3 regions of the Aureimonas populi genome follow, and region 3 is predicted to be linked to each of the others. Evidence: predicted binding sites of a transcription regulator. Region 3 holds the regulator's gene; each other region holds the start of a gene.
The links. Region 3 encodes PhoB, which activates phosphate uptake and scavenging genes when phosphate is short. Its sites were predicted from a motif close to TGTCATNNANCTGTCAT; they were not measured.
Positions count from the first base shown of each region.

Region 1: the regulator PhoB is predicted to act here: its motif matches at 3,395-3,411, upstream of ugpB (sn-glycerol-3-phosphate ABC transporter substrate-binding protein UgpB).
Region 2: the regulator PhoB is predicted to act here: its motif matches at 5,929-5,945, upstream of J7654_RS04585 (inorganic diphosphatase).

Region 1 covers NZ_CP072611.1:2,000,241-2,010,055, forward strand. The annotation lists gene J7654_RS09210 (efflux RND transporter permease subunit) at 1-1,750, shown strand, start outside; gene betC (choline-sulfatase) at 1,810-3,336, shown strand; gene ugpB (sn-glycerol-3-phosphate ABC transporter substrate-binding protein UgpB) at 3,544-4,800, shown strand; gene ugpA (sn-glycerol-3-phosphate ABC transporter permease UgpA) at 4,903-5,784, shown strand; gene ugpE (sn-glycerol-3-phosphate ABC transporter permease UgpE) at 5,795-6,643, shown strand; gene J7654_RS09235 (sn-glycerol-3-phosphate import ATP-binding protein UgpC) at 6,648-7,721, shown strand; glycine riboswitch at 7,787-7,875, shown strand; glycine riboswitch at 7,876-7,988, shown strand; gene J7654_RS09240 (D-amino acid dehydrogenase) at 8,029-9,360, shown strand; gene J7654_RS09245 (N-acetylmuramidase domain-containing protein) at 9,442-9,815, shown strand, end outside.
Region 2 covers NZ_CP072611.1:981,316-991,130, forward strand. The annotation lists gene J7654_RS04555 (sensor histidine kinase) at 627-1,826, shown strand; gene J7654_RS04560 (septal ring lytic transglycosylase RlpA family protein) at 1,987-2,379, shown strand; gene J7654_RS04565 (Fur family transcriptional regulator) at 2,764-3,195, shown strand; gene J7654_RS04570 (OsmC family protein) at 3,218-3,652, opposite strand; gene J7654_RS04575 (tyrosine recombinase XerC) at 3,810-4,757, shown strand; gene J7654_RS04580 (TraB/GumN family protein) at 4,873-5,907, shown strand; gene J7654_RS04585 (inorganic diphosphatase) at 6,019-6,666, shown strand; gene lpdA (dihydrolipoyl dehydrogenase) at 6,749-8,164, opposite strand; gene J7654_RS04595 (MAPEG family protein) at 8,190-8,588, opposite strand; gene J7654_RS04600 (hypothetical protein) at 8,590-9,111, opposite strand; gene J7654_RS04605 (hypothetical protein) at 9,104-9,328, opposite strand; gene odhB (2-oxoglutarate dehydrogenase complex dihydrolipoyllysine-residue succinyltransferase) at 9,393-9,815, opposite strand, start outside.
Region 3 covers NZ_CP072611.1:2,262,536-2,272,350, reverse strand. The annotation lists gene J7654_RS10565 (O-succinylhomoserine sulfhydrylase) at 1-422, shown strand, start outside; gene apaG (Co2+/Mg2+ efflux protein ApaG) at 495-887, shown strand; gene J7654_RS10555 (Hsp33 family molecular chaperone) at 880-1,878, opposite strand; gene argF (ornithine carbamoyltransferase) at 1,871-2,803, opposite strand; gene J7654_RS10545 (aspartate aminotransferase family protein) at 2,800-4,023, opposite strand; gene J7654_RS10540 (GcrA family cell cycle regulator) at 4,411-4,971, shown strand; gene J7654_RS10535 (DUF3297 family protein) at 4,983-5,231, shown strand; gene phoB (phosphate regulon transcriptional regulator PhoB) at 5,273-5,986, opposite strand; gene phoU (phosphate signaling complex protein PhoU) at 5,995-6,711, opposite strand; gene pstB (phosphate ABC transporter ATP-binding protein PstB) at 6,725-7,504, opposite strand; gene pstA (phosphate ABC transporter permease PstA) at 7,520-8,818, opposite strand; gene pstC (phosphate ABC transporter permease subunit PstC) at 8,815-9,815, opposite strand, start outside.

The DNA of each region.
Region 1 (9,815 bases), 260 kb from region 3:
GTCGGTGGCGGTGCTCATCTCGCTCTTCGTCGCCTTCACGCTCGACCCCATGCTCTCCAGCGTCTGGTACGATCCGCAGGCCCAGCCGGATGCCCGGCGCGGGCCGGTCGGGCGGCTGGTGGAGCGGTTCGACCGCGGCTTCACGCGCGTCGCCGAGCGTTATCGCGACGTGATCCGCTGGAGCCTCGCCCATCGCGCCCTCACTGTCATCGCGGTCTTCGTCGTCTTCGCCGGCAGCCTGATGCTGGTGCCGCGCATCGGGGGCGAGTTCCTGCCGCAGGGCAACCAGGGCGAGTTCTCCATCGTCATCGAGGTGCCGGAGGGGTCCTCGCTCGACTATACGGCGGTGAAGGTGCGCCAGGTCGAGGCCGCATTGGCGGAGTTTCCCGATATCGCCTCCACCTATTCCACGGTGAACTCGGCGGGCGCGCGCGGCTTCAACGCCGCCAATATCCAGGTCACGATGCTGCCGCTCGGGGAGCGCTCTATGTCGGCCGCTTCCCTTGCCGAGCCGCTGCGCCAGCGGCTTTCGGTCATCGCCGGGCTCGACGTGTCGATCAACCAGAACGCGGTGGCGGGGCCGGGCGGCAAGCCGCTTCAGATCTCGGTCCTTGGCGATTCGGACGAGGATCTGCGCCGGGTCTCGGGCGAGGTCGCCGCCGCGCTGCGCGCCATTCCGGGCGCCGTAGAGGTCGAATCCTCCATCGAGGACGAGCGCCCGACACTGGCGGTGCGCGTGCGCCGCGAGGCTGCCGACGACCTCGGCGTCTCGGTGGAGGATATCGCCAATCTCCTGCGCCCGTTGATCGCGGGCGATGCCGTTTCGGTCTGGAACGCGCCGGACGGGGAATCCTACGACGTGATGGTGCGCCTGCCACGCGAGCAGCGCGAGCGGGCCCAGCAATTGCGCGACCTGACGCTGGCCACGAGCCGCATGGATGCGAACGAGCGCCCGGTTATCGTGCGTCTGGAGCAGGTGGCCGATATCGTCGAATCCATCGCCCCGACCACCATCAATCGCCGCGACCTTTCGCGCGAGGTGCGGGTGGACGCCAACGTGTCCGGGCGCGCGCTCGGCGACGTGTCGGCCGACCTGACGGCCGCGCTGGCCCGGATCGAGGTGCCGGCGGGAATGCGGGTCGTCTTCGGCGGCGAGACGCAGGACATGCAGGAAAGCCTGGGCTATGCCGTGCAGGCGCTGGGCCTGGCGGTGATCTTCATCTACCTCGTTCTCGCCTCGCAATTCGGCTCCTTCCTCCAGCCGGTCGCCATCATGATGACGCTGCCCCTCTCGCTGATCGGCGTGTTGCTGGGGCTCCTCGTCATGGGCTCGACGCTGAACATCTTCTCCATCATCGGCTTCATCATGCTGATGGGGCTGGTGACGAAGAATGCCATTCTCCTCGTGGACTATTCCAACCAGGCGCGCGCGGCGGGCATGTCGCTCCACGACAGCCTCGTGGAGGCCGGCGCCGTGCGCCTTCGGCCCATCGTCATGACGACGCTGGCGATGATCTTCGGCATGTTGCCCATCGCCATCGGCGCGGGCGAGGGCGGAGAGCAGCGCGCGCCCATGGCCCATGCGGTGATCGGCGGGCTGATCTCCTCCACGCTCCTGACGCTGATCTTCGTGCCGGTGATCCTCACCCTTCTGGATGGCTTCGCCCGGCGCATCGGGCGCTTCCTGCCCAGGGCGCCGGGCGATCATCCGGCCCACGGGGCCGGCGCGGGCCCGCAACCGGCGGAATGAGCCCCTTGTCCTTCGCGTGGGGGGCCGGCTAGAGCGGGCCGATGCGCAAGAGGAACGCCATGCCGGACGCTCGCCCCAACATCCTGATCCTGATGGTCGATCAACTGGCGGGAACCCTGTTCCCCGACGGGCCGGCGGATTTCCTGCACGTGCCGCGCCTCAGGGCGCTGGCGGGCGCCTCGCTGCGCTTTGCCAACGCCTATACCGCCAGCCCCCTCTGCGCCCCGGCGCGGGCGAGCCTGATGAGCGGGCAGCTTCCCTCGCGCACCGGCGTGTTCGACAATGCCGCCGAATTCCCCTCCGACATTCCCACCTTCGCCCATCATCTGCGGCGCGCGGGCTACGGCACGTGCCTTTCCGGCAAGATGCATTTCGTCGGCCCGGACCAGCTCCACGGTTTCGAGGAGCGGCTGACGACGGATGTCTACCCGGCCGATTTCGGCTGGACGCCCGACTGGACCAGGCCGGGGGAGCGCATCGACTGGTGGTATCACAATCTCGGCAGCGTCACGGGCGCGGGAACGGCCGAGATCACCAACCAGCTCGAATATGACGACGAGGTGGCCCACCACGCCAAGGCCAGGCTCTACGATCTGGCGCGACGGCAGGATTCACGGCCGTTCTGCCTCACCGTCTCCTTCACCCATCCGCACGACCCCTATGTCGCGCGCCCGCGCTTCTTCGACCTCTACGAGCACTGCTCGGCGCTGTTGCCGGAGGTGAAGCGTCTCCCCCTCGAGCGGCAGGACGCGCATTCGCGACGGCTGATGGAAGCGTGCGAGGACGGCGCCTACGACATCACCGACGAGATGATCGCCGCCTCGCGCCGCGCCTATTTCGCCAACCTCTCCTATGTGGACGAGAAGATCGGCGAGCTTCTGGACGTTCTGGAGGCGACGGACATGGCCGGCAACACCGCCATCCTGTTCGTCTCCGACCATGGCGACATGCTGGGGGAGCGCGGCCTTTGGTTCAAGATGAACTTCTTCGAGCCTTCCGCGCGGGTGCCGCTGATGCTGCACGTGCCGGGGCGCGAAGGGTCCCTGGTCGAGGCGCCGGTCTCCACGCTCGACATCGTGCCGACGCTGGCCGAGCTGGCCGGGATCGACCTGGCGGCGCAGGCGCAGTGGCTCGACGGCCTTTCGCTGCTGGCCACCGCGGCGCGCGGCGCGAGGGGCGCGGCGGTGCCGATGGAATATGCGGCGGAAGGCTCCGTCGCACCGATGGTCTGCCTGCGCGAGGGGCGCTGGAAGTTCAGCCATTGCCCGGCCGATCCCGACCAGCTCTTCGACCTGTCCGCCGATCCGCACGAGCTGGACGAGCGCTCGCAAGACCCGGAGGCGGCCGGGGTCCTCGCCCGGTTCCGCGAGATGGCGGCGGCGCGGTGGGACCTTGCCGGTTTCGACCAAGCGGTGCGCGCCAGCCAGGCGCGCCGGCACGTCACCTACGAGGCGCTGCGCAACGGCGCGTATTTTCCCTGGGACTACCAGCCGTTGCAGAAGGCCTCCGAGCGGTACATGCGCAACCACATGGACCTCAACGTCCTGGAGAGCGCGCAGCGCTACCCGCGGCCGAAAGAGTTGTGAGAATCGCGGTCGGGGCGTGAAAGGAAAGCGTGATCAGGGCTTTCCGACGTTACCGAACTGTCATAGAAATTTCATCAAGCCGTTGGCCGGCGCCGCTAGGAGGGTGGTGCCCGGCCGCATGTCGCGGCGTTCAATGGGAGCGAAATCCAGATGACTGAGACCTTCCAGAAGGCCGGCGCTCTCGCCGCCCTGCTCTTTGCCGGCACCATGGCCGCGCCCGCCGCGGCGCAGACCGAGATCCAGTGGTGGCACGCCATGAGCGGGGCCAACAACGACGTGGTGGAGCGCCTGGCCGCCGAGTTCAACGAGAGCCAGAGCGACTACCGCCTCGTCCCCGTGTTCAAGGGCACCTATCCCGAGACGCTGAACGCGGGCATCGCCGCCTTCCGCGCGCGCCAGGCGCCGGCCATCATCCAGGTCTTCGATGTCGGCACCGGCGTGATGATGGGCGCCGAAGGCGCCGTGCGCCCGGTGGCCGAGGTGCTGGAGGAGGGCGGCTACGCCTTCGACAAGGCGCAGTATCTGCCGGGCATCGTCAGCTATTACTCGCGCCCGGACGGCACCATGCTGTCCTTCCCCTACAATTCGTCCTCGCCCGTCCTCTACTACAACAAGGACGCGTTCGAGGCCGCCGGGCTGGACCCCGAAAGCCCGCCCGCCACCTGGGCCGAGGTGTTCGAGGCCGCGCGCACGATCAAGGATTCGGGCGCCGCGCCCTGCGGCTACACGTCCACGTGGCTGACCTGGATCCATCTGGAGAACTTCGCGGCCTGGAACGACGTGTCCTACGGCACGCAGGAGAACGGCCTTGCCGGCCCGGATGTGGAGCTCAAGATCAACGAGCCGATCTATGTCGAGCACTTCCAGGCCATCGCGGACCTGGCGCGTGACGGCGTGTTCCGCTACGGCGGCCGCACCTCGGAGGCCAAGCAGCTCTTCCTTTCGAACGAGTGCGCCATCCTCACCGAATCCTCGGGCGGCCTCGGCGATGTCGTCAATTCGGGCATGAACTACGGCATCGGCCAGCTTCCCTATGAGGGGAACGCCGAGGGCGCGCCGCAGAACACCATTCCCGGCGGCGCCAGCCTCTGGGTCTTCGACGGGCGCCCGGACGAGGAGTACAAGGGCGTCGCCGAGTTCTTCAACTTCCTGTCGCAGACCGAGGTGCAGCAGCGCCTGCACGAGGAATCGGGCTATCTGCCCGTGACCATGGCCGCCTACGAGGCGACGAAGGCGTCCGGCTTCTACGAGGAGAATCCGGGCCGCGAGACGCCGATCACGCAAATGATGGGCAAGGCGCCGACCGAGAACTCGCGCGGCGTGCGCCTGCCGAACCTGCCGCAGGTGCGCGACATCCAGAACGAGGAGTTCGAGTCGATGCTGAACGGCAGCCAGGACGCGCAGGCCGCCCTCGACAAGGCCGTGGAGCGCGGCAACGCCGCCATCGCCTCCGCGACGCAGTAAACGCGCCGAAACGACGATGGAGCGGGGCCGGGCGTTTGTCCGGCCCCTGCCTGTCCGGCCGGGCGGAGCGCCCCGGCCCCTTGCCGCAAGTCAGGAGCCCGCGTGCAGAACGCCGCCTTTCCCAACAAGCTGTTGCCCTATCTCCTGCTCGCGCCGCAGGTGGCCATCACGCTCGTCTTCTTCTACTGGCCGGCGAGCCAGGCCATCTACCAGTCGACGCTGCGCGAGGACCCCTTCGGCCTGCGCACCAGCTTCGTGGGGCTCGACAATTTCCGCGCCGTCCTGTCGGACCCGAACTATCTCGGCTCGGTCTGGACGACGGTGGTCTTCAGCCTCGCCACGGCGCTTCTGGCCATGTCGGTGGCGCTGCTCCTGGCCACCGCCGCCGACAAGGTGGTGCGCGGCAAGGGCCTCTATCGCACCATGCTGATCTGGCCCTATGCCGTGGCGCCGGCCGTGGCGGGAATGCTCTTCCTTTTCATGTTCAACCCCGCCATGGGCACCTTCGCCTACATGCTGCGCGACATGGGAGTGCCGTGGGACCCGCTGCTCAACGGCGACCAGGCCATGGTGCTCGTGGTGATGGCGGCGGCGTGGAAGCAGATCAGCTACAATTTCCTGTTCTTCGTCGCCGGCCTCCAGGCCATCCCGCGCTCGCTGATCGAGGCGGCGGCCATCGACGGCTCGCGCGGGGCCAAGCGCTTCTGGACCATCGTCTTCCCGCTCCTGGCGCCCACGACCTTCTTCCTGCTCGTCATCAACACGACCTACGCCTTCTTCGACACCTTCGGCATCATCCATGCCGTGACGGGCGGCGGGCCGGCGCGGGCCACCGAGACGCTGGTCTACAAGGTCTATAACGACGGCTTCGTGAACCTGAATCTCGGCACCTCGGCCGCGCAGTCGGTGATCCTGATGGCCATCGTCATCGCGCTGACGGCCTTCCAGTTCCGCTTCATCGAGAAGAAGGTGCACTACGCATGAGGAGCCGGCCATGATCGAGAACCGCCCTTACGCCACGGCCTTCGCCCATCTGTGCCTGATCCTCGGCGTCGTGATCGTCGCCTTTCCGATCTACTACACCTTCTCGGCCTCCACCCATTCGCTGCGCACCATCCTCAACCCGCCGCTGCCGCTGCTGCCGGGCCGCGAGGGGTGGGCGAACTACTATCAGGCGCTGTTCGGGGGCGTGGGGCAGATCGGCGGCGTCAATGTCTGGCGCCTGTTGTGGAACACCACGGTGGTGGCCCTCGTCATCGCGGTGGGCAAGATCGTGATCTCGATCATCTCCGCCTACGCCATCGTCTTCTTCCGCTTTCCCTTCCGCATGGCGTTCTTCTGGATGATCTTCATCACCCTGATGCTGCCGGTGGAGGTGCGCATCCTGCCGACCTACAAGGTGATGGTGGACCTCAACCTCATCGACACCTACACGGGCCTGACGCTGCCGCTCATCGCCTCCGCCACCGCCACGCTGCTCTTCCGGCAGTTCTTCCTCACCATCCCGCACGAGCTGGTGGAGGCGGCGCGGATCGACGGGGCGGGGCCGATCCGGTTCTTCAAGGACATCCTGCTTCCCCTGTCGAAGACCAACATCGCCGCGCTCTTCGTCATCCTCTTCGTCTATGGCTGGACGCAGTATCTGTGGCCGCTGCTCGTCACCAACGACAACCAGATGAACACGATCATCATTGCCATCCGCAAGATGATGTCCTTCGCGGACGCGGCCACGCAGTGGCATCTGGTCATGGTGACGGCGATCCTGGCCATCCTGCCGCCGGTGCTGGTGGTGCTCCTCATGCAGCGCTGGTTCGTGCGCGGCCTCGTTGAAACGGAGAAGTGAGAACTTGGCGTCCATCGATCTTCAGGAGGTCGGAAAGACCTATCCCGGCGCGTCGGCCGAATCCGTGAAGGGCATTTCCCTGACCGTCGCCGACGGCGAGTTCGTGGTGCTGGTGGGCCCCTCCGGCTGCGGCAAGTCCACGCTCCTGCGCATGGTCGCCGGGCTGGAATCCATCACGCGCGGCACGGTGCGCATCGGCGAGCGCGTGGTGAACGACAAGGAGCCCGCCGACCGCGACATCGCCATGGTGTTCCAGAACTACGCTCTTTATCCGCACATGTCCGTGCGCCAGAACCTCGCCTATGGCCTGAAGAACCGCAGGACGCCGAAGGCCGAGATCGAGCGGCGCATCGACGAGGCGGCCGGCATACTGGAGATCGCCCCCTTCCTCGACCGCAAGCCCGGCCAGCTTTCGGGCGGCCAGCGCCAGCGCGTGGCCATGGGCCGGGCCATCGTGCGCGAGCCCGCCGCCTTCCTCTTCGACGAGCCGCTGTCGAATCTCGACGCCAAGCTGCGCGTGCAGATGCGCGCCGAGATCCGCTCCCTGCAGAAGCGCCTTTCGACCACCAGCCTCTACGTGACCCACGACCAGCTCGAGGCGATGACGCTCGCCGACCGGCTGGTGGTGCTGAACGGCGGCCTGATCGAGCAGGTCGGCACGCCGCTGGAGGTCTACGAGAAGCCCGCCAGCCTGTTCGTCGCCAGCTTCATCGGCTCTCCGGCGATGAACCTCGTGCCGCTGGACGAGACCACGGCGCAGCACCTGCCGTCCGTCTTCTCCTTCGCCGGCGCGCGCGGGGCGGGGCCGGGCGCGACGCTCGGCATCCGGCCTGAGCACATGCGCATCCTGGGCCCGGGCGAGGCGGCCGAAGGGCTGACCTTCGACCTGACCGTGACGGCCGTGGAGATGGTGGGCGCCGAGAGTTACATCTACGGCACGCCGGCCAGCGGGGCCGCGGAGATCGCGGTGCGCATGCCCGGCTATGCGCGGCGCGAGATCGGTACGCCCTTCACCGCGCTGGCGGACCCGGACCATCTGCATCTCTTCGACACGCAAAGCGGCAAGCGGCGCGCCTGAAGGCAGAAAATGCCTTTTCTTTGCGCTTGCCGCGCGGAGAGGCGGGAGGTATCTTGATCCTGTAATCGCCGCTTGCGGGAGAGACCGGTCGACAGCCGGCGCCGAAGGAGCAACCGCCCCGGAAACTCTCAGGCAAAAGGACCGCGCGGCGTGGTTCACAAATCCGGAGAGTGGCGGCCCGTCCAACGGTCGCCCGCCGAAGGAGAAAGCGGGAGGAGGATGAACCTCGTCCCGTGAAACTCTCAGGCCGATGACGGAGAGGGGCACGACGAGGACTCGGGATCGACGAGTCGGAAGGATCGTGCCTATGACTGCCCGTTCAGCAACCGCCGCCCATAATTCCGCCCCCACCATCGCCGTCGTCGGCGCCGGCATCACCGGCGTGACCACGGCCTACAAGCTCATGCGGCAGGGCTTCGACGTGACGGTCTTCGACCGTCAGCCCTTCGCCGGCATGGAAACCTCCTTCGCCAATGGCGGCCAGCTTTCGGCCTCCAACGCCGAGGTGTGGAACAACCCGGCCACCTTCATCAAGGGCATCAAGTGGATGTTCAAGAAGGACGCGCCGCTGCTCGTGCATCCGGCGCCGACCTGGCACAAGCTCTCCTGGATGTTCGAGTTCGTGATGGCGGCCCGCTCCTACGAGGAGAACACGGTCGCCACCGTCCGCCTCGCCATCGACGCGCGCCGCCATCTCTTCGAGATGGCCGAGGAGGAGGGCATCGACTTCGACGTCGAGAAGCGCGGCATCCTGCATGTCTACGAGACCAAGCCGGAATTCGAGCACGGGCTGAAGGTCAACGCGCTCTACGCCAAGGGCGGCTTGCAGCGCAGGGCGCTGACCAATGACGAGATCCATGCCATCGAGCCGGCGCTGGCCGGCACCTATCATGGCGGCTTCTTCACCGAGAGCGATTTCACCGGCGACATCCACAAGTTCACGCGCGGCCTTTCGGACGCCGCGGCGCGCCATGGCACGACCTTCGTCTACGACGCGGACGTCTCGTCCCTGCGCCATGACGAGGACGGTGTGCGCATCGAATGGTCCAAGGGCGAGGAGCCCAAGCGCCTCGACCGCTTCGACGCGGTGGTGATCTGCGCGGGCGTCGCCAGCCGGCGCCTGGCCGCGCAGCTCGGCGACCGGGTGAACATCTACCCCGTCAAGGGCTACTCGGTGACGGTGAACCTGGAGGACGAGGAAAGCCGCGCGGGCGCGCCCTGGGTCAGCCTGCTCGACGACAAGGCCAAGATCGTCACCAGCCGGCTGGGCCGGAACCGCCTGCGCATCGCCGGCACGGCCGAGTTCGCGGGCGACAATCGCGACATCAAGTGGGACCGCATCAAGCCGCTCGTCGCCTGGTGCCGCCACCGTTTCCCCGGCATCGGCACGGCCTCCGTCGTGCCGTGGGCGGGGCTTCGCCCGATGATGCCGGACATGCTGCCCAAGGTCGGGCGCGGCTCGAAGTCGCGCGTCTACTACAATACCGGCCATGGTCATCTGGGCTGGACGCTCTCGGCCGTCACGGCCGAGATGATCGCGGCCGAGGTGGCGGGCGACTATCCGCGCGCGCAGGCCCATTCCGGCGCCGAGATCGTGCCCCTCAACCGCGAGAAGGCGGGCGAGCGCCGCGCCGCCTGAGGCTTTCTGCCGCAATCTGTTCCCGTTCCGTGCCGATGCGAGACAATCCGTCCCGTGTCGAATGGAGCGGGAGCAGGGGCGATGGCTGTATCGAAGGACGTGATCGAAGCGGCGCTGGGAACGCAGGACTCGGAGGGCGTGGCGGCGAGCGTGCTGCTCGCGGTGGCGCTGGTGGAGACCAACGCCATGGCATTCGCGCCGGTGGGTGGCCGTTCCGAGCCGCTGATCCGCTTCGAGGGCCATTACTTCGACCGCCTGCTGCCCGAGGCCCCGCGCCGTATCGCGCGTGCCGCTGGGCTGGCGAGCCCCAGGGCCGGCACGGTGAGGAACCCCGCCGGCCAGCCGGCGCGCTGGGCCATGCTGGAACGCGCGGCGTCCATCGACGCGGCGGCCGCCTACCGCGCCACCTCCTGGGGGCTGGGGCAGGTGATGGGCGAGCACTGGAAGCGGCTGGG
Region 2 (9,815 bases), 1.3 Mb from region 3:
AACCTCAAGACCCAGCCAAAGCCAGACCCCTCGGTCCCCGCAGACAACCGCCGTCCACGTCTCTCTTTCTTCTTCAATCTTCAATTCTCAAAGAACCCGGCAAAACCCAAAAGCTCGCCGCTCGGCCAAAACCCCCTTCCGGGAACCCAGCCTCAAAGCATCCAAAGACACTCCGAATATCGTACCAACTACAGCATCCAAAGGCGCAAAACCGAGCCGGTACAGCCGAACCCCAAGGAAAATCCCCGAAACCCAACCGCCAGCTCAACTTTCCGGCAGTCCAGAACACAGCGTCCCCGCCCCGTCCAAACCGCCCCGGCGCCCACCGCCGTCGTCGATGAGCGGCTTATAGGGGGCATTCCCGATCCGGGTCAATCGCTTTTTTGGCGGTCAGCCGAACTTTTTTCGAAAGGCTTTTCCGGTCAATAACTTGGCGGCTGCGCAATCGTCATCGGCCCGTCATCCCCCGGTCACCGGCGCGTCGATGCGCGCTCAAACGCCTGTTCATCGGGCCTCACGGGCCTGTTCCTGCGCGTTTCGCCCTTTTCCCGGCGCATCGCCACGCTTATCTGGGAGCGGCGTTCGCGCATCCGCCCGGGGATACGGATCGCCGAAGGGGGTTGATCATGCACAGCGAGAGCGAGGGGCCGGGACGGGCCGACGAGCTTTCCTACCGGCTTCGCCAGCAGAGGCTGCTCGTGGCCTTCGCGCGCATGGCCTTGCAGGCCTCCACGCACGAGGAGCTTCTCGATGAAGCAAGCGCGCTGGCGGCCCAGGGGCTCGAGGCGAGTTACGGCAAGGTGCTGGAATACCGGCCCGAGTCGGGCGACCTGCTCCTGCGAGCGGGCGTGGGCTGGGCACGCGAGGAGATCGGCGCGGTCGTCCTGCAGATCGACCCCGCCTCGCCGGCCGGCTATGCGTTCCAGCACGGAACCCCGGTCCTCTCCAACCATCTGAGCAGCGAGAGCCGTTTCCGCACGCCCGATCTCCTCGTGCGCTACCGGATAAGGCGCGCCCTCAACGTCCTGATCGAGCGCGGCGGCGAGGAGCAGGATCGCTACGGCGTGCTGGAGGTCGACAGTCCCGATCCTGGCAGCTTCGACGCGGCCGATGCCGAGTTCCTGGCGGGCTGCGCCGGCATTCTGGGCGTGGCGATCGAGCGCCTGCGCTCGGAGGACAGGCTCCGCGAGGCGCTGGAGCGGCAGGCCTTCGTCACGCGCGAGATGAGCCACCGGGTCAAGAACAGCCTCGGCATCGTGGCCAGCCTGCTGCGCGTCAACGCCAAGACGACGCGCGATCCGGGCGCGCAGGCGGCGCTGGAAGACGCCGAGGCCCGCGTCATGACCATCGCCAAGGTGCACGACCACCTCTGGCGCGGCGGCACGGTGGGCGTCGTCGCCCTGCCCGCCTTCCTGGGCGATCTATGCCGTAACCTGGCCGAGAGCGCCGGGGGAATCGTCATCGAAAGTGCGATCGAGCCTCTGTCCGTCGGCGCGGATCAGGCGATTCCCATCGGCCTGATCGTCAACGAGCTCGTCACCAACGCGCTGAAATACGCCTATTCCGACGGGTGCGGCACCGTGAACGTCGCCTTGGCGCGCAAGGAAGGCGAGCTTGTGCTGGAGGTGCGCGACGCCGGCGCCGGGCTGCCGGAGGATTTCGATCTCGCCGCCCCGCGCCCCAGCTTCGGGATGCGCATCATCCTCAATCTGGCCCGGCAGCTCGACGCGACATTGGAGGCCGAGCGCCTGGCGCAAGGCACCCTGTTCCGCTGCCGGATGCCCCTGTCGATCCTGGAAAACTCGCCCCCGCCCCCGGCCGGCTGAGGCCGAAAGCGAGCCCCCGCAAGGGGTTGCGCGAGAGCCGAATTGGTTCCCGCGTCGCGAAATGACCTTATTTGCGCCGGTCGCCCCCCTCATTCTCGACATGTCCGATGCCCAAGAGGCCGCTGCTTTCAAGCGCCCCGAAACGAGCACGGATGATCACATGACGCTCATGCCGAGGATGGCCTTCGCCCTGGCCTGTCTCACCTGCACCCTGTCCACGGCCTCCATGGCCGTCCCGGCTCTCGCGGAGCCGGCCGTGGTGCGCACCGTTTCCGGCCCCGCCTCCTGGTATGGGCCCGGGTTCCACGGCCGCAAGACAGCCAATGGCGAGCGCTTCGACATGAACGGGCTGACGGCCGCCCATCGCTCCCTGCCCTTCGGCACCAAGGTACGCGTCACCAATCGCAACAACGGGCGGACCGTCACGGTGCGCATCAACGATCGCGGGCCGTTCCACGGCAACCGCGTCATCGACCTCTCCCGCGCCGCGGCCAGCAGGCTGGGCATCGTCAGCTCGGGCGTCGGCAGCGTGCGGCTGGATATCCTGTCCTGACGACAACGGGCGGGCCGGCGAGACTTCGCGCCCTTGTCGTCCAGGCTCATGCCGGGTTCGGCAAGCAGGCCCCGGCTCGTGTCAGGGAAAGAGGATGTTGAAGGCCAGTGTCCCGCCGGTCAGGAAGAGGGTGAAGAAGGTCAGATTCACGAACACAGATACGAACGTCTCAACCCGCATGCCGGCCTCCTTGATGATCGCCGGTTGAACGCGGTGGCCCGTGCGCTGGTTCCCCCACTCTTCTTTCGGCCCCCGCGCCGGCGCCTCGCCCGGCCGATCTCGCCGCACCCTTGTGTGCGGGCGGTTTTCCTCGCGCGGCCTTTCTGACAAAACGGGGGTCCGGCGCTCGCCGTGCACAGCCAGTTGAGGGAAGCGGAACGATCCATGGCAGAGCCGGCGCAGCCAGCACAAGACTACGAATCGCTGCTGCGCGCGGCCGGCGTGCGGATCACGCGCCAGCGCCGCACGATCCTGACGATCCTGACGGACGGCGGCGATCACCCGGACGCGCTGGAGATCTTCCGCCGCGCCTGCGCGGTCGATCCGTCCATTTCCCTCTCCACCGTGTACCGCACCATGAAGGTGCTGGAGGAGAAGGGCGCCATCCATCGCCATGCCTTCGGCGACGGGCCCTCGCGGTTCGAGCAGGCGGACGGCGCCCACCACGATCACCTGATCGACATCGATTCGGGCGACGTCATCGAGTTCCGCTCCGAACGCATCGAGGCGCTTCAGGAGGAGATCGCCAAGGAGCTGGGATACGAGATCGTCTCGCACCGGCTGGAGCTTTATGCCAGGAAGCGCCGCCCGCGCTGATCGGCCCGGGCGGCGCCCTTCGTCAGAGGAGCTTGGCGTCGAGCGAGACCGTGATCGCGCCCAGCGCCTTGGAAACGGGGCATCCGGCCTTGGCCTTGTCGGCCAGCTCCCGGAACGCCGCCTCCTCGATGCCCGGAACCTTGGCCTCGAGCGTGATGGCGCTCTGCGTGATCTCGAAGCCGGCCGCGCCCTGCTCGACGCTCACCACCGCGCGCGCCTTCAACTCTTCGGCCGGCGTGCCGTTCTCGGCCAGGAAGTGCGAAAGCTGCATGGCGAAGCAGCCGGCATGGGCGGCGGCCAGAAGCTCCTCCGGGTTGGTTCCCGAACGGCCCGATTCGTCCTCGAAGCGCGCCTTGAAGGAATAGCCATGCGCATCGAGCGCGCCGGACTGGGTGGTGATCGTGCCCTTGCCGTCGCCGAGCGCGCCGTTCCAGATGGCGGTTGCGTGTCGTTTCATGGAAAAACGTCTCCCTGTGGGGTTCAGCGTGCGGGCGTCCGGTCGGGCCGCGCGCCGCGTCAGCATCGCAAATGGTCCGTATGCTCGTTTCGTCCAGTGCGGGCCTTCGCCGCGCCCCGTGCCCGCGCATGTCCTGTCCCGAGGGGGGATCGATTCGATGACCACGTCTCTTCTCGTTCATGGCGAGCCGGCGCTTCTGGCGCGCAAGGCCGAATGGCTGGAGCGCCTCGCGGCCGGCGGGCGCGCCTCGCCGCAGACCCTTGCGGCCTATGAGCGCGACGTGCGCCAGTTCCTGGTCTTCCTCACCCGGCACGAGGGGCGCCCGGCGCGCCTCGCCGATCTGGCCGATCTGCGCCCGGCCGATCTGCGCGCCTTCCTGGCGGACCGGCGGCGGGAGGGCGTCGGCGCGCGCAGCCTCGGCCGGGGCCTGGCCGGCCTGCGCTCCTTCCTGCGCCATCTGGAGCGGGAGGGGCTGGCCTCCACGGCCGGTGCCAGCGCCCTGCGCGCGCCCCGGCACGGCGGCTCCCTGCCCCGCCCGCTCAGCCCCGTCGATGCGCTCTCCGTGACCGAGGAGGCGGGGGCCATGGCCACCGAGCCTTGGATCTCGGCGCGCAACGTGGCGGTGCTGACGCTTCTCTACGGCTGCGGCCTGCGCATCTCCGAGGCGCTGGGCCTGCCGGGCAACGCGCTGGCAGACCCCCGCGCCCGGTCCATCGCCGTGGCCGGCAAGGGCGGCAAGGAGCGCCTCGTCCCCCTGCTGCCGGCCGTGCTGGCGGCGGTGGCCGATTATCGGCGGCTCTGCCCCTTCGACCTGACGGGAGAGGCGCCCCTGTTTCGCGGCGCGCGGGGCGGGCCGCTGCGGCCGCAGATCGTCCAGCGCGAGATGGCGCGGCTGCGCGGGCTTCTCGGCCTGCCCGAATCGGCGACGCCCCATGCCCTCCGGCACTCCTTCGCCACGCATCTGCTGGCGGCCGGCGGCGACCTGCGCACCATCCAGGACCTGCTCGGCCACGCGTCCCTCTCCACGACGCAGGCCTATACGGCCGTCGATTCCGTGCGGCTGATGGCGGTCTACGAGAACGCCCACCCCCGCGCGCGCCGCTGAGCGCCGGTCAACCGGCAGAGGGGAAACGGGCGAGCCTGCTCGTCCTTCCCGATTCGGTTTTCCGCGCGAATGCTCTATTGAACGATCCGATCGCAACCGAGCGGCGAGTATCCCGATGCCTTCACTGCGAACCGGCCGCCTCGCGGCCGCCATCCGGTCGGCTGTCCTGCCCGGCCTCCTCGTGTGCCTGTCCTTCACGGGCGCCGCGCGGGCGCAGGAAGCCTGCCAGGCCGGCGCCAGCCTGATGGCGGACGCCGAGCCCGCGCTGATCGAGAGGATCGAAGGCGAAGCGGCCGGCGTTCCGAATGGCGAGGGGCGGCTCTTCCGCATCGAGCGCGACGAACGCCCCGCCTCCTTCCTGTTCGGCACGATGCATCTGTCCGATCCACGGGTGGTCGCGCTGACCGCCGAGGCGGAAAGCGCCTTTGCGGGCGCGCGGACGCTCGTCATCGAGACCACGGACCTGACGGACGAGAGCCGGCTGGCCGGCCTCCTCCTCTCCCGTCCCGACCTGACGCTCCTGCCGCCCGGCACGGCGCTGGAAGACCTGCTTCCGGCCGAGCGGCGCGCGGGCCTTGCGGCCGCGCTCGAGGCGCAGGGCGTGCCGGCGCACTCGGTCACGACGCTTCAGCCCTGGTTCGTCACGCTCGCACTCGTCGCGCCGCCCTGCGAGGCGCAGCGGAGCGCGGCGGGCGAGACGATTCTCGATCTGCGCCTCGCCGAGCGCGCGAGCGAGGACGGCAAGGCCCTCGTGGGCCTTGAGTCCGCCGAGGAGCAGATGCAGGCCCTCGCCGCGCTTCCGCAGGATCTCCAGGCGCTGAACCTCCTCGCCACGCTCGACATGATCGACCGCCTGCCCGACCTTTTCGAGACGATGATCGATCTTTACCTGCAGGGGCGCATCGGCGCGATTCGCCCGGCCCTCGAAGGGCTGGCCGAGACGCGGAGCGACGAGCGGACGGCCGCCGCCTATGCGGCCTTCGAGGACCGGGTGATCCTGTCGCGCAACCGCACCATGGCCGAACGCCTGGCGCCCACCATCGAGGCGGGCGGCGTCTTCGTCGCCGTCGGCGCCCTTCACCTGCCGGGCGAGGAAGGCCTGGTGGAGCTGCTGCGCGCGCAAGGCTGGCGCGTTTCACGGGCGGATTGACTCACGTGAAACATCGCCCCCCGTCATCGGAGCGTCATCGCATCGTCGCGTAGAGTTCGTGCAAGGGCCCTATCGGCAGGCGGTCCCGGACAACTGTCGAAAGAGACCGTCATGAAGACTCTTCTGCGCGCCGCCGCCCTTCTCGCGCTCGCCAGCACGCCCTCCCTCGCACAGGGCTTCGTCGCACCCTACGCCTACCCGCAGCCCGAGGAGGGCGGCGAGTTCAACGTCGTGATCGAGATCCCGGCAGGCAGCTTCACCAAATACGAGATCGACCCCGACAACGGCCATGTGATCGTCGATCGCTTCCAGTCGATGCCCGTCGTCTACCCCGCCAATTACGGCTCCATCCCCTCCTCGCTCGCCGGAGATGGCGACCCGCTGGATGCCGTCGTCTACACGCGCGAGCCCATCGTTCCCGGCGCGATCATCCGCGCCCGCGCCATCGGCATCCTCAAGATGATCGACGGCGGCGAGGAGGACGACAAGGTCGTGGCGGTGCCGGTCTCCGACGTGGACCCGCAATATGACGCCATCGCAGAGCTGGCGGACATGCCGGCCGTCGAGCTCGAGCGGCTGGAAGCCTTCTTCCGTGTCTACAAGGACCTGCCCGCCGGCCGGAAGCGCGTGGAGCTGAACGGCTACGAGGACGCCGCCACCGCCATCTCCCTCGTGGACGAGGCGCTGGCGGCCTATCGCGGGCGTGGCGGCGCCGCCAACGACAATGCGGCCGGCAACGGCGCGGCTGCCGCCCGATAAGGTTTCATCGCGCCCTTGGCGCGATGAAAAAAGCCGCCGTGCGTCGTCCCGCACGGCGGCTTTCGCTTTTCCGGTCGGCCGGTCAGATGTGGATGGGCTTGGCGAAGGTCGCGAAGGCGGCCTCGCGCATGGCCTCCGACAGGGTGGGGTGCGCGTGGCAGGTGCGGGCGAGGTCCTCTGAGGAACCGCCGAACTCCATCAGCACCGCCGCCTCGGCGATCAGCTCGCCCGCGCCGCGCCCGAGCACATGCACACCCAGCACACGGTCGGTCTCCTTGTCGGCCAGGATCTTCACGAAGCCGTCGGTGGAGAGCATGGAGCGCGCCCGCCCGTTGGCCATGAAGGGGAACTTGCCGACCTTGTAGGCGACGCCCGAGGCCTTCAGCTCGTCTTCCGTCACGCCCACCGAGGCGACCTCCGGCTGGGTGTAGACGACGGAGGGGATCACGCCGTAATTCACGTGCCCGGCCTGCCCCGCCAGGATTTCGGCCAGCGCCACGCCTTCGTCCTCGGCCTTGTGGGCCAGCATCGGCCCCTTCACCACGTCGCCGATGGCGTAGATTCCGTCCACATTGGTCTTGTAGTGCGCGTCGATCTCCACGCGCCCTGCCTTGTCGAGCGCGACGCCCGCCTCCTCGAGGCCCAGCCCCTGCGTGTAGGGCCGCCGGCCGGTCGCCACCAGCACCACATCGGCCGAAAGCGTCTCGGGCTCGCCCCCCTTGGCCGGCTCGAAGGTCACGCTCGCCTTGTCGCCGTCACGGGCGATGCCCGTCACCTTGGCGCCCAGCTTGAAATCGAAGCCCTGCTTGGCGAGAAGCTTCTGGAAGGCGGTGGACACTTCCGAATCCATCGGCCCGAGCACCTTGTCGAGATACTCGACCACCGTGACCTTGGCGCCGAGGCGGGACCAGACCGAGCCGAGCTCGAGCCCGATCACGCCGCCGCCCACGACCACCATGGTCTCCGGCACCTTGGGAAGCGCGATGGCATGGTCGGAAGAGACCACAACCTGCCCGTCGAACTCCACCGCGAGGCCGGGAATGCCCGCCACCTCGGAGCCGGTGGCGATCACGATGGACTTCGCCGCGAGCGCACGCGTCGCGCCGTCCTCGGCCACGACCTCCACCGTGCCGGGCGCCTTGATGCGCCCCGTGCCGATGATGCCCTCGATCTTGTTCTTCTTGAACAGAAAGCCGATGCCGTCGACATTCGACTTCACGGTCTTGTCCTTGTGCTCCAGCATCCGGGGCAGATTCAGCGCCGGCGTCACCTCGATGCCGAGATCGGCGAAGCTGTGCCCGGCCTCCTCGAACATCTCCGAGGCGTGCAAGAGAGCCTTGGAGGGGATGCAGCCGACATTCAGGCAGGTGCCTCCATAGGTCTTGCGCTTTTCGACGACGGCGACCTTCAGGCCAAGCTGCGCGGCCTTGATGGCGCAGACATAGCCGCCGGGGCCGGAGCCGATGACGACGAGATCGAAGGCGGTTGTTTCGGACATGGCTCGGACGGTCTTTCGGTTCGGGTCAGAAAAGGCGGATGAGCATCAGGACGAGGCCGAGGAGCGAGGCCAGCCAGACGAGGCTGCGCACATAGGGCACGCCCAGAAGGTAGAGCGGGATATAGGCGATGCGGGCCACGAGCCACAGCCAGGCGCCCACGGCCCCGATCCCCCCGGTGCGCTGCGTGACGGAAAGCGCCAGCGCCAGCGCGATGAAGGCCGGAAAGGTTTCCTTGAAATTGTCGAGCGCCCGCTGGGCACGCCCGGCATGGACGCCGAGGGGCTTGGCCTCCCCGTCGCGCGGGCCCGCGTTCCATTGCGAACCCCGCTCCTTCGTGGCCAGCATGCCCTGAAGCGTGGTGTGGACGAAGAGAAGCACGACCCCGAGGGCCAGAACGAGGATTTCGGCCGGCAGGCTTTCCATCTCAAAGGCCCTCCTCGGGGCAATCGCCTTCGGCCGCCTCGAAGGAGGCCGAAACCTCCTTCAACTCGGCCGCCACGATGCCGAGCGGCCGGAACGGCGGCTCAATCTGGTTGACGGGCTGGACGAGGCGCAGTTCGTAGCAGCCCGCGTAAACAGTCGGCGCGCCATCCGTGCCGGTGGCCTCCACCACCGCCGGCAGCGAAAAGAAGATCGAGCCGGCCGCCCCCTCGCTCGTGCCCGTCCCGGTCCTTACGCGCACATGCGCCGTATCGGCATAGCCGGCCGCGAAGGTCTCGGCGTCAGGCCGGCCCGGCTCCTCGCGGAAATACGACCAGGCGCGCAGATATTCCTTGCGCTCCACGGCGTTGTAAAGCGAGGCGATCAGCGCCTCGGGCGTGGAGCGGTCGTCGCGGTAGTCCGGCACCGCATCGCCGGCGGGCGCCGGTTGCGCGAAAGCCGGCGCGGCGAGGGCGGCCTGCAAGGCGAGCCCGGCGATCAGCGAAAGGGCCGCGCGTTCACCCATGCATCCGCTCCGTGGCGAGCCTCAGCCCCCGCCCGATGAAGACGAGCCCCGTGGCGCGCATGATCCGGCGGCCGGCCCTGAGGAAGCCCTGCCGGCTTGCGGGAACGGTGAAGAAGCGCGACACGCCGACGAACCACAGCATCGGCGCGCCGGCCACGATGGCGAAAGAGAAGACCGCCATGAGGGCCGCAGGCTCTGGAAGATAGCTGCTCTGCATGTCGGCCCTCTCCCTTCGGCCAGATGCTGCGGGCATGGCCCCGGCAGGGGGCCGGCCGGAGGTCTTACAGATCGAGGACGAGGCGCTCCGGGTCCTCGAGGCTGTCCTTCACGCGCACGAGGAAGGTCACGGCCTCCTTGCCGTCGACGATCCGGTGATCGTAGGAGAGCGCCAGATACATCATCGGGCGGATGACGACCTGCCCGCCGATCGCCACCGGCCGCTCCTGGATCTTGTGCATGCCCAGGATGCCCGACTGCGGCGCGTTGAGGATGGGCGTGGACATCAGCGAACCGTAGACGCCGCCGTTCGAGATGGTGAAGGTGCCACCCTGCATGTCGCTCATGCCGAGCTTGCCGTCGCGCGCGGCGAGCCCCAGGCGGCCGATCTCCTTCTCGATCTCGGCGATGCTCATCTGGTCGGCGTCGCGCACCACGGGCACGACGAGGCCCTTGTCCGTGCCCACCGCCACGCCGATATGGGCGTA
Region 3 (9,815 bases):
GCCTGGAGACGCTGCCGTTGCGCGTGGCGTGCCAGACCGCGAACGCGGCGCGGCTGGCCGACCATCTGGCGCAGTCGCCCAAGGTTTCGCGCATTCTCTATCCCGGCCGGGCCGACCACCCGGACGCCGCCGTCATCGCGCGCCAGATGACGGGCGGGTCGACGCTTCTGGCCTTCGAGGTAAAAGGCGGCAAGGCGGCGGCATTCCGCTTCTGCGACGCGCTCCAGGTGGTGAAGATCACCAACAATCTGGGCGACGCCAAGAGCCTCATCACCCATCCGGCGACGACGACGCACAAGAATCTCGCACCGGAGGCCCGCGCCGAACTCGGCATCAGCGACGGGCTCCTGCGGTTCTCGGCGGGCATCGAGGACATCGAGGACCTGATGGAGGACGTGGACGCGGCGCTGGCGGCGGCCTGAACCGCTTGCAACAGCCGAGGGGCGTCCCACTTCAGGGTGGAATGCCCCGCTCCTCCTGCCTGTCGGACGATCATGTACCAAGAAACCACCGAGGGCATCACGATCAGCGTGACGCCGAGCTTCCTGAAGGACCGGTCCTCGCCGGAGGAGCGGCGCTGGGTGTTCGCCTATACGATCGAGATCGCCAACGGCTCCGACAGGACCGTGCAGCTTCGCTCGCGCTATTGGCACATCATGGACGAGAGCGGCCATGTGGAGGAGGTGCGCGGCATCGGCGTGGTAGGAGAGGAGCCGGTGCTGGCGCCGGGCGACAGCTTCACCTACACCTCCGGCTGCCCGTTGGGCACGCCCTCGGGCATCATGCGCGGCCATTTTCGCATGGAGTGCGAGGACGGCCACGCGTTTGACGCCTGCGTGCCGGCCTTCTCGCTCGACGCGCCGGCGCAGCCGCGCGTTCTCAATTGAGCTTCTTGAACTCGTCCGGCGAGAACTCGTAGGTTTTCGAGCAGAACTCGCAAACCACCTCGATGCGTCCGTCGGTGGTGGAGTCCTCGATCTCCTCGGCCGAGAAGCTGGACAGGACTTCGCCGATCCGCTCGCGGGAGCACGTGCAATCGTCGATCACCGGCGTTGCGGGAAACACCCGCACGCCGCGTTCGTGGAACAGGCGGAACAGGAGGCGCTCCACCCCCACGTCCGGGTCGGCCAGTTCCGCCGGCTCGACCGTATCCACCAGGGCGCGGGTTTCGGTCCAGGCATCGTCGGGTTCGAGCGTGAACTCCTCCAGGCCCTCCGGCGCGTCGCCGCCCGGCAGATCGGGCATGCGCATCCGCTCGGGCGCCTGGGGCAGGAACTGCGCGACGAGGCCGCCGGCGCGCCAGCTTTCCTCGAACCCGCCGCCCTCGCGCCGGCGGGCGATCCGCGCCACGGCGAGGCGAACGGCCGTGGGAATCTGCTCGGACTGGCGGAAATAGGATTCGGCCACCGCCTCCAGCGTCGAGCCGTCGAGCGGCACGATGCCCTGGTAGCGCTGCATGTTGGCGCCCTGGTCGACGGTAAGCGCCAGCGTGCCCTTGCCCAGGAGGTTCTCGGGGTCCGTGCGCTTCGCCTCCTGCGCCTCGGCCAGGCGCTCGGCATCGAAGCGCGCATAGGCGCGCACCGAGGAGGGCGTGGAGAAATCCACCACGAGGAGATCGACCGGCCCGTCCGTCTGCGTCTGCGCGGTGAAGCGGCCGTCGAACTTGAGCGAGGTTCCCAGAAGCACCGTCAGCGCGATCATTTCCGCCAGAAGGCGCGAGACCGGCTCCGGATAGTCGTGGCGCGCGAGGATGGCGTCCACCATGGCGCCGAGCTGCACCGCCCGGCCGCGTGCGTCGAGCGCCTCCACCTGGAAGGGCACCACGGCGTCGTCGCCCGCGAAGCCGAATTCGCCGAGGCCCGGCATGTCGTCATCCATGCGCGCGGACCTCGCCGAACATCCAGGCCAGAACGGCCTTCTGCGCGTGAAGCCTGTTCTCGGCCTCGTCGAAGACCACCGATTGCGGCCCGTCGATCACCGCATCCGTCACCTCCTCGCCGCGATGGGCGGGCAGGCAGTGCATGAAGAGCGCGTCGGGCCGGGCGCGCGCCATCAGCGCCTCGTTGACCTGATAGGGCACGAACACGTTGTGGCCCCGCGCCTCCTCCTCGCGCCCCATGGAAACCCAGGTGTCGGTGACGACGCAGTCGGCGCCCTCCACCGCTTCCTGCGGGTCCTGGGTGATGAGGATCGAGGCCCCCTCCTCCAGCGCCTTCTGCACGTAGAGGCCGGCGGGCTCGGAGCCCTCGGGCGTGGCGATGCGCAGGGAGAAGTCGAAGCGGGAGGCCGCCTCGATGAAGGAATTGAGCACGTTGTTGCCGTCACCCGTCCAGGCGAAGGTCTTGCCCGCCACGGGGCCGCGATGCTCCTCGAAGGTGAGCAGGTCGGCCATGATCTGGCAGGGATGGGTGTCGTCCGTCAGGGCGTTGACCACGGGCACCGTGGCGGCCTCGGCCAGTTCCAGAAGGCGCAGATGCTCGGTGGTGCGGATCATGATCGCGTCGACATAGCGCGAGAGGACGCGCGCGGTGTCGGCGATGGTCTCGGAGCGGCCGAGCTGCATCTCGGCGCCAGAGAGAAACAGCGTCTCGCCGCCGAGCTGGCGCATGGCGACGTCGAACGACACGCGCGTGCGCGTGGAGGGCTTCTCGAAGATCATCGCCAGCACCCGCCCCTCCAGCGGGCGCGCGCCGGCGCGCCCGGCGGCCTTGCGGGCCTTGGCGTCCTCGAGGATGGCGCGAAGATCCCGGCGGTCCACCGCCGAGAGGTCCAGGAAATGCCGCAAGCTCGCGTCCCCGCTCATGCCGCGTCGTCCCGCGCGATCGCGGCGCCCGAGACGGAGAGTGCGGCCAGCGCCGACTCCAGCCGCGCCATGCCCTCGCGCACCTCCTGCGCGGAGACGATCAGCGGCGGCAGGAGGCGTACCACATTGTCGCCGGCCGGCACGCCCAGCAGCCCCTTATCGCGCATCGACATGAGGAGATCCGCGTTCGGCACCCTGGCCTTGATGCCGAGCAGGAGGCCCTCGCCGCGGATTTCCTCGATCACGTCGGGATAGCGGTCCTTCAGGCCTTCCAGGCTCTGCCGGAAAAGCAGCGCCATGTCGCGCACATGGGTCAGGAACCCCTCCTCCAGCACGACGTCCAGCACCGCGTTGCCGACCGCCATGGCGAGCGGATTGCCGCCATAGGTGCTGCCATGCGTGCCGCCGGTCATGCCGCGCGCGGCGTCCTCCGTGGCCAGGCACACGCCCAGCGGAAAGCCGCCGCCGATGCCCTTGGCGGAGGCGAGGATATCGGGCTCAACGCCGGAATTCTCATAGGCGTAGAAGCGCCCCGTGCGCCCCACGCCGGTCTGCACCTCGTCGAAGACCAGCAGCAGGCCGTGCTCGTCGCACAAAGCCCGCAAGGCGCGCAGGAACTCGGCCGGGACGACGCGGATGCCGCCCTCCCCCTGGATCGGCTCGATCAGGATCGCCGCCGTCTGCGGGCCGATCGCGGCCTTCACCGCCTCGATATCGCCGAAGGGAAGCTGCTCGAAGCCTTCCACCTTGGGGCCGAAGCCTTCCAGATACTTCTTCTGCCCGCCGGCCGCGATGGTGGCGAGCGTGCGGCCATGGAAGGCGCCCTCGAAGGTGAGGATCGTGAAGCGCTCCGGCCGGCCGTTCACATAATGCCAGCGGCGCGCCGTCTTGATGGCGCATTCCAGCGCCTCCGCCCCCGAATTGGTGAAGAAGGCGCGGTCGGCGAAGCTGGCCTCAACCAGCCGCTGCGCGAGCCGCGCCTGGCCGGGAATCTCGTAGAGGTTCGAGACGTGCCAGAGCTTCTCGGCCTGGCTCTTCAGCGCCTCCACGAGATGCGGATGGGCATGGCCGAGCGAATTGACGGCCACGCCGCCGCCGAAATCCAGGAAGCGCCGCCCGTCCTGCGTCTCCAGCCACACGCCCTCGCCTCGCTCGAAGCGCAGGTCGGCGCGCGCATAGGTGGCATAGAGGGGAGAAAGGGTCTGATCGGCAGAGGCCATGGCTGGGTTTCGCTTCTTACCAAGCGGGAGGGAGGGCTCTTTAAACGAACGAAGCCTGCCACGGGCAGGCTTTCCTTTGCTTCGAACATCGAAGGGAACAATATACCATGCCCGGCGCAGCGATTGTCAACGAAGCTGCCGGCCACCCGCTTCGCGCACGGCGCAAGGCCCGCGCAAGCTGGGGATAAAGACAAAAACGATTCGCCGGAGGGTGCGCGACTCTTGTCAGCGAGTCGCACCATAAGGTAACTTCTCCCCCACATACTAGATTTCGTGCGGCGAACCCTAGATATCACCCACATATGGTGCGCGACCCGGATTTCCCCTCCGGGAACGTTATTGGATTCAAACGTCCGCGCGATAGCCGAAACGAGGAGCCTCCCGCAAATGAGCTGGACGGATGAACGCATCGAATTGTTGAAGAAGCGCTGGTCGGAAGGCCACAGCGCCAGCCAGATCGCCGGCGAACTCGGTGGGGTGACGCGCAATGCGGTGATCGGCAAGGTCCATCGTCTCAAGCTCGAAAGCCGCATCAAGACGGTGCCGGCCGTGGCCGAGGAGACCGTGGTCGAGGTGCGCGCCAAGCCGGCCGAGGCTCCGCGCATCCTCGCCGAGGCGCCCCGCCTCGTCGTCTCCTCGCAGAGCGCCGTTGCCCGCCAGCCGATGGCGCGCGCCGTGGGCGCGACCGCGCTGAAGATGGAAGAGGAGGAAGAGGTCGTCGCCGCGCCCGAGTTGCACGAGGAGCCGCGCAGCGCCGAGATCGTGCCCATCTCGCGCAACCTCACCCTCGTCCAGCTCTCGGAGCGCACCTGCAAGTGGCCGCTGGGCGACCCACTTTCGCCGGACTTCCGCTTCTGCGGCAACCACTCGGGCGATGCCTCGCCCTATTGCCAGTATCACGCCCGCATCGCCTTCCAGCCGGTGTCCGAGCGCCGGCGCGTGCGTTGAGCGAGGCGGCGATGAGCCAGACGCTGCCCGACCGCCTCTCGGTCGATCCCGACAGCCCGTTCCACGACGAGGCGCTGCTCGCGCGCGGCATCGGCATCCGCTTCAAGGGTGTCGAGAAGACCAATGTCGAGGAATATTGCGTCAGCGAAGGCTGGGTGCGCGTGGCGGCCGGCAAGACGCTGGACCGCAAGGGCAAGCCGCTGACGATCAAGCTGAAGGGCGAGGTCGAGCCCTTCCTGAAGGACGAAGGCGAAGCCTGAGGCTGCTGAAGAAAAAGGCGGCGCGAGCCGCCTTTTTCTTATCAGGCGCGCCTTGACGCGCCGCCGGTGAAGGTTTCGTCCAGCGAGTAGCCCGCACCGCGCACGGTGCGGATCGGGTCCGGCCGGTTGCCGCGATTGATCGCCCGGCGCAGCCGCCCGACATGGACGTCCACGGTCCGCTCGTCCACATAGACGTCCCGCCCCCAGACCCCGTCCAGAAGCTGCTCGCGGGAGAAGACGCGGCCGGGCGCCTGGAGGAGGAACTCCAGCAGGCGGAACTCGGTGGGGCCGAGCTTCACCTCCCGCCCCGCCCGGCGCACCCGGTGCGTTTCGCGGTCCAGCTCCAGGTCGCCGGCGCCCAGCCTCGTCGAGATGCGCTCCGGGCTCGCGCGCCGCAGCATGGCGCGCACGCGGGCCATCAGCTCGGGCGTGGAGAACGGCTTGACGACATAGTCGTCCGCCCCCACCGCCAGCCCCTGCACGCGCTCGCTCTCCTCGCCGCGCGCGGTGAGCAGGATGATCGGCAGGCGCTGTGTCTCGGGCCGCATACGCAGGCGCCGGCAAAGCTCGACGCCCGACAGGCCCGGCAGCATCCAGTCGAGGATCAGGAGATCGGGCATCTCCTCGCGCAGGCGGATATCGGCCTCGTCGCCGCGCGCGATGACCTCCACCTCGTATCCCTCGGCCTCCAGATTGTAGCGAAGGAGGATGCCGAGCGCCTCCTCGTCTTCCACCACCGTGACGCGCGCGCCCATCGCCGGCCTCAGTCGCTCTTGACCGGCGCGACGATGGCGTGGGTGCGGTCGTCCTTCGGCCGGTCCAGCTCCATCTGGTGCCCCGTCTTGATGTAGTAGATCGTCTCGGCGATGTTGGTGGCGTGGTCGCCGATCCGCTCGATGTTCTTGGCCGAGAACAGAAGATGCGTGCAGGCGGTGATGTTGCGCGGGTCCTCCATCATATAGGTCAGAAGCTCGCGGAAGATCGAGGTGTACATCGCGTCGATCTCCTCGTCTCGCGCCCGCACCCTCTCCGCCCGGCTCTCGTCGCGCACCGCATAGGCGTCGAGCACGTCCTTCAACTGCTCCAGCGCCAGCTCCGAGAGGTGCTCCAGCCCCCGGGTCAGCTTCACCGGCTGCTTGTGCTCGTGGATGGCGATGACGCGCTTGGCGATGTTCTTGCCCAGGTCCCCGATGCGCTCCAGGTCGTTGGAGATGCGGATGGCGCCCACGATCTCGCGCAGGTCCTGCGCCATGGGCTGGCGCTTGGCGATGGTGCGGATGGCATATTCGTCCAGCTCGCGCTGGGCGGCGTCGAGGAGCTTGTCCTCCTTCACCACCGCCTGCGCGCCCTCCGCGTCGCTGCGCATCAGCGTTTCCACCGCGCGCGCGACGATGCGCTCGGCCTGCCCGCCCATTTCGGAGATCCGGCGCAGGATCGACTTCAGCTCGTCGTCGTAGGTGGATGAGATATGACCGACCATGTTCTTCCTCCAATCAGCCGAAGCGCCCGGTGACGTAGTCGCGCGTGCGCTTGTCGTCCGGGTTCTGGAACATCTTCTCCGTGGGGCCGACCTCAACGATCCTGCCGAGATGGAACATCGCGGTCTGCTGCGAAACACGCGCCGCCTGCTGCATGGAGTGGGTGACGATGACGATCGTATAATTCTGCTTGAGCTCGTCGATCAGGGCTTCCACCGTCGCCGTGGCGATGGGGTCGAGCGCAGAGCAGGGCTCGTCCATCAGGATCACCTCCGGCGAGACGGCGATGGCGCGGGCGATGCACAGCCGCTGCTGCTGGCCGCCGGACAGGCCGGTGCCCGCGTCGTGCAGCCGGTCCTTCACCTCCTCGAACAAGCCGGCGCGCTTCAGGCTCGAGGCGACGATCTCCTCCAGCTCCGCCTTGCCCCTGGCCAGGCCGTGGATGCGCGGCCCGTAGGCGACATTGTCGAAGATCGACTTGGGGAAGGGGTTGGGCTTCTGGAACACCATGCCCACCCGCGCGCGCAGCTCCACCACGTCGAGCTCGGGCGCATAGATGTCCTCGCCGTCGAGCGTGATGTCGCCCTCCACGCGCGCGCCTTCCACCGTGTCGTTCATCCGGTTCAGGCAGCGCAGGAAGGTGGACTTGCCGCAGCCGGAGGGGCCGATCAGCGCCGTCACCTGCCGCTCCGGCACGTCGAGGTCGACGCCGTGGAGCGCCTGCTTCTCCCCGTAGAATACGCTGACGCCTTTGCCGCGCATCTTCATCGGCGCGAGGGGCACGGTCTGGTCCATGGATCGGGTGCCTTTCTACCAGCGCCGCTCGAAGCGGCGGCGCAGGAGGACGGCCGCGACGTTCATCGCGGCGAGGAAGAGGAGGAGGACGATGATGGCGCCCGAGGTCCGCTCCACGAAGGCGCGGTCGGCCTCGTTGGCCCACATGAAGATCTGCACCGGCAGCGCGGTGGAGGGGTTCATCGGCCCGCCCGGATAGTCGGCGACGAAGGCGACCATGCCGATGAGCAGCAGCGGCGCGGTCTCGCCCAGCGCCTGCGCGAGGCCGATGATCGTGCCGGTCAGGATGCCGGGCGCGGCCAGCGGCAGAACGTGGTGGAAGACCATCTGGTTCTTCGATGCGCCAAGGCCCAGCGCGGCGGCGCGGATCGAGGGCGGGACGGCCCGCAGCGCCGCGCGCGTGGCGATGATGATCGTGGGCAGCGTCATCAGCGTCAGCACCAGCCCGCCGACGAGCGCGGCCGAGCGTGGCAGGCCGAAGAAATTGATGAAGATGGCAAGGCCCAGAAGGCCGAAGACGATGGAGGGCACCGCCGCCAGATTGTTGATGTTCACCTCGATGAGATCGGTGAAGCGGTTCCTCGGCGCGAACTCCTCCAGATAGATCGAGGCCGCCACGCCGATGGGCAGCGCCAGCGCCAGCACGATCGCCATCATCGTGAAGGAGCCGACGATGGCCACGCCCACCCCTGCCGTCTCGGCGCGGGAGGAGGCGCCGAAGGTGAAGAAGCCGGTGTTGAAGCGCTGGGACAGGTCGCCCGAGGCCGAAAGCTCCTCGATCCAGCCGAGCTGCCGGTCGTTCAGCGGGCGCCGGCTCTCCTCCACCGTCAGGTCGAACTGGCCCTTGACGGCCGAGTCCACCGTCGAGCGGGCGGGCAGCCAGACCTCCTGCGTGGTACCGATGACGGAGGGGTCGTCCATCACAATGTCGCGCAGGAGCGTGCGCACGCCGTCCGAGACGAGGCCGCCGGCCTCGCCGGCCACCGCGCGGTCCTGCCCGTCGATGCCCAGCCGCGTCACCATCGCCTCGCGGGCAAGGCGCGGATAGTCCGCGCGCATCAGGGCGGCTGGCTCCGGCGCGCCGGTTCCCTGCGGGTCCAGCACCTCGGCGGAGAAGGTCACGGGCAGACGAAGCTGGGTCTGCCAGAAGGCCGTGTAGCCCTGCCCCACCACGGTGAACAGCAGCCAGGCCAGGAAGAACAGGCCGGTGGCCACCGCCGCGATGCCGTACGCCTTGAAGCGGCGCTCGGCAGCATAGCGGCGCCTGATGCCGATGTCGCGGCGCGGGGGAGCTTTCGAGAGGGTCCGGCTCATTCGTATTGCTCCCGGTACTTGCGCACGATGTAGAGGGCGAAGACGTTCAGCGCCAAGGTGATGACGAAGAGCGTGAGGCCGAGCGCGAACGCGACGAGGCTCTGCGGCGAGGTGAAGTCGATGTCGCCGGTGAGCTGGCTGACGATCTTCACCGTCACGGTGGTCATCGCCTCGAAGGGGTTGATGGTGATGTTGGCCGCGATGCCGGCGGCGAGCACCACGATCATCGTCTCGCCGATGGCGCGGGAGGCGGTGAGCAGAAGCGCGGAGACGATGCCGGGCAGCGCAGCGGGCAGCACCACCTTCTTCACCGTTTCCGAGCGTGTCGCGCCAAGGCCCAGCGAACCGTCGCGCAGCGAGCGCGGCACGGCGGTGATCACGTCGTCGGACAGCGAGGAGACGAAGGGGATCAGCATGATGCCCATGACGATGCCGGCCGTGAGCACCGACTGCGCCTGAATGAAGGTCGCGTAGCTGCCCGTGAGGAGCCCGTTCAGTTGGCCGGAGAGGTCGCGAAGCAGGGGCCCGACGGTGATGAGCGCGAAGAAGCCGTAGACGATGGTGGGGATGCCGGCCAGCACCTCCAGCAGCGGCTTGACGAGCGAGCGCGTTCGCGGCCCCGCATATTCGGCCATGTAGATGGCGGCGAAGAGGCCGATGGGCACGGCGAAGAGCATGGCGACAAGCGCGATGTAGAGCGTGCCGGCCAGAAGCGGGACGAGGCCGAACTGCCCCGCCGCCGTGGAGCCGGCGGAGGCGAAGCGCGGGTCCCACACCGTGCCGAAGAGGAACTCGCCGATCGGCACCATGGAGAAGAAGTCCATGGCCTGGAACAGCATGGAGAAGACGATGCCCACCGTGGTGAGGATGGCGAGCGAGGAGCACAGGATAAGGAAGGCGCGAACGATGCCCTCCACCCGGTCGCGCGCCTTCAGCCGCAGCTTCACGCCGGCAACGCCGATGGCCGCGCCGGCCAGCGACAGTACGAGGACGGCCA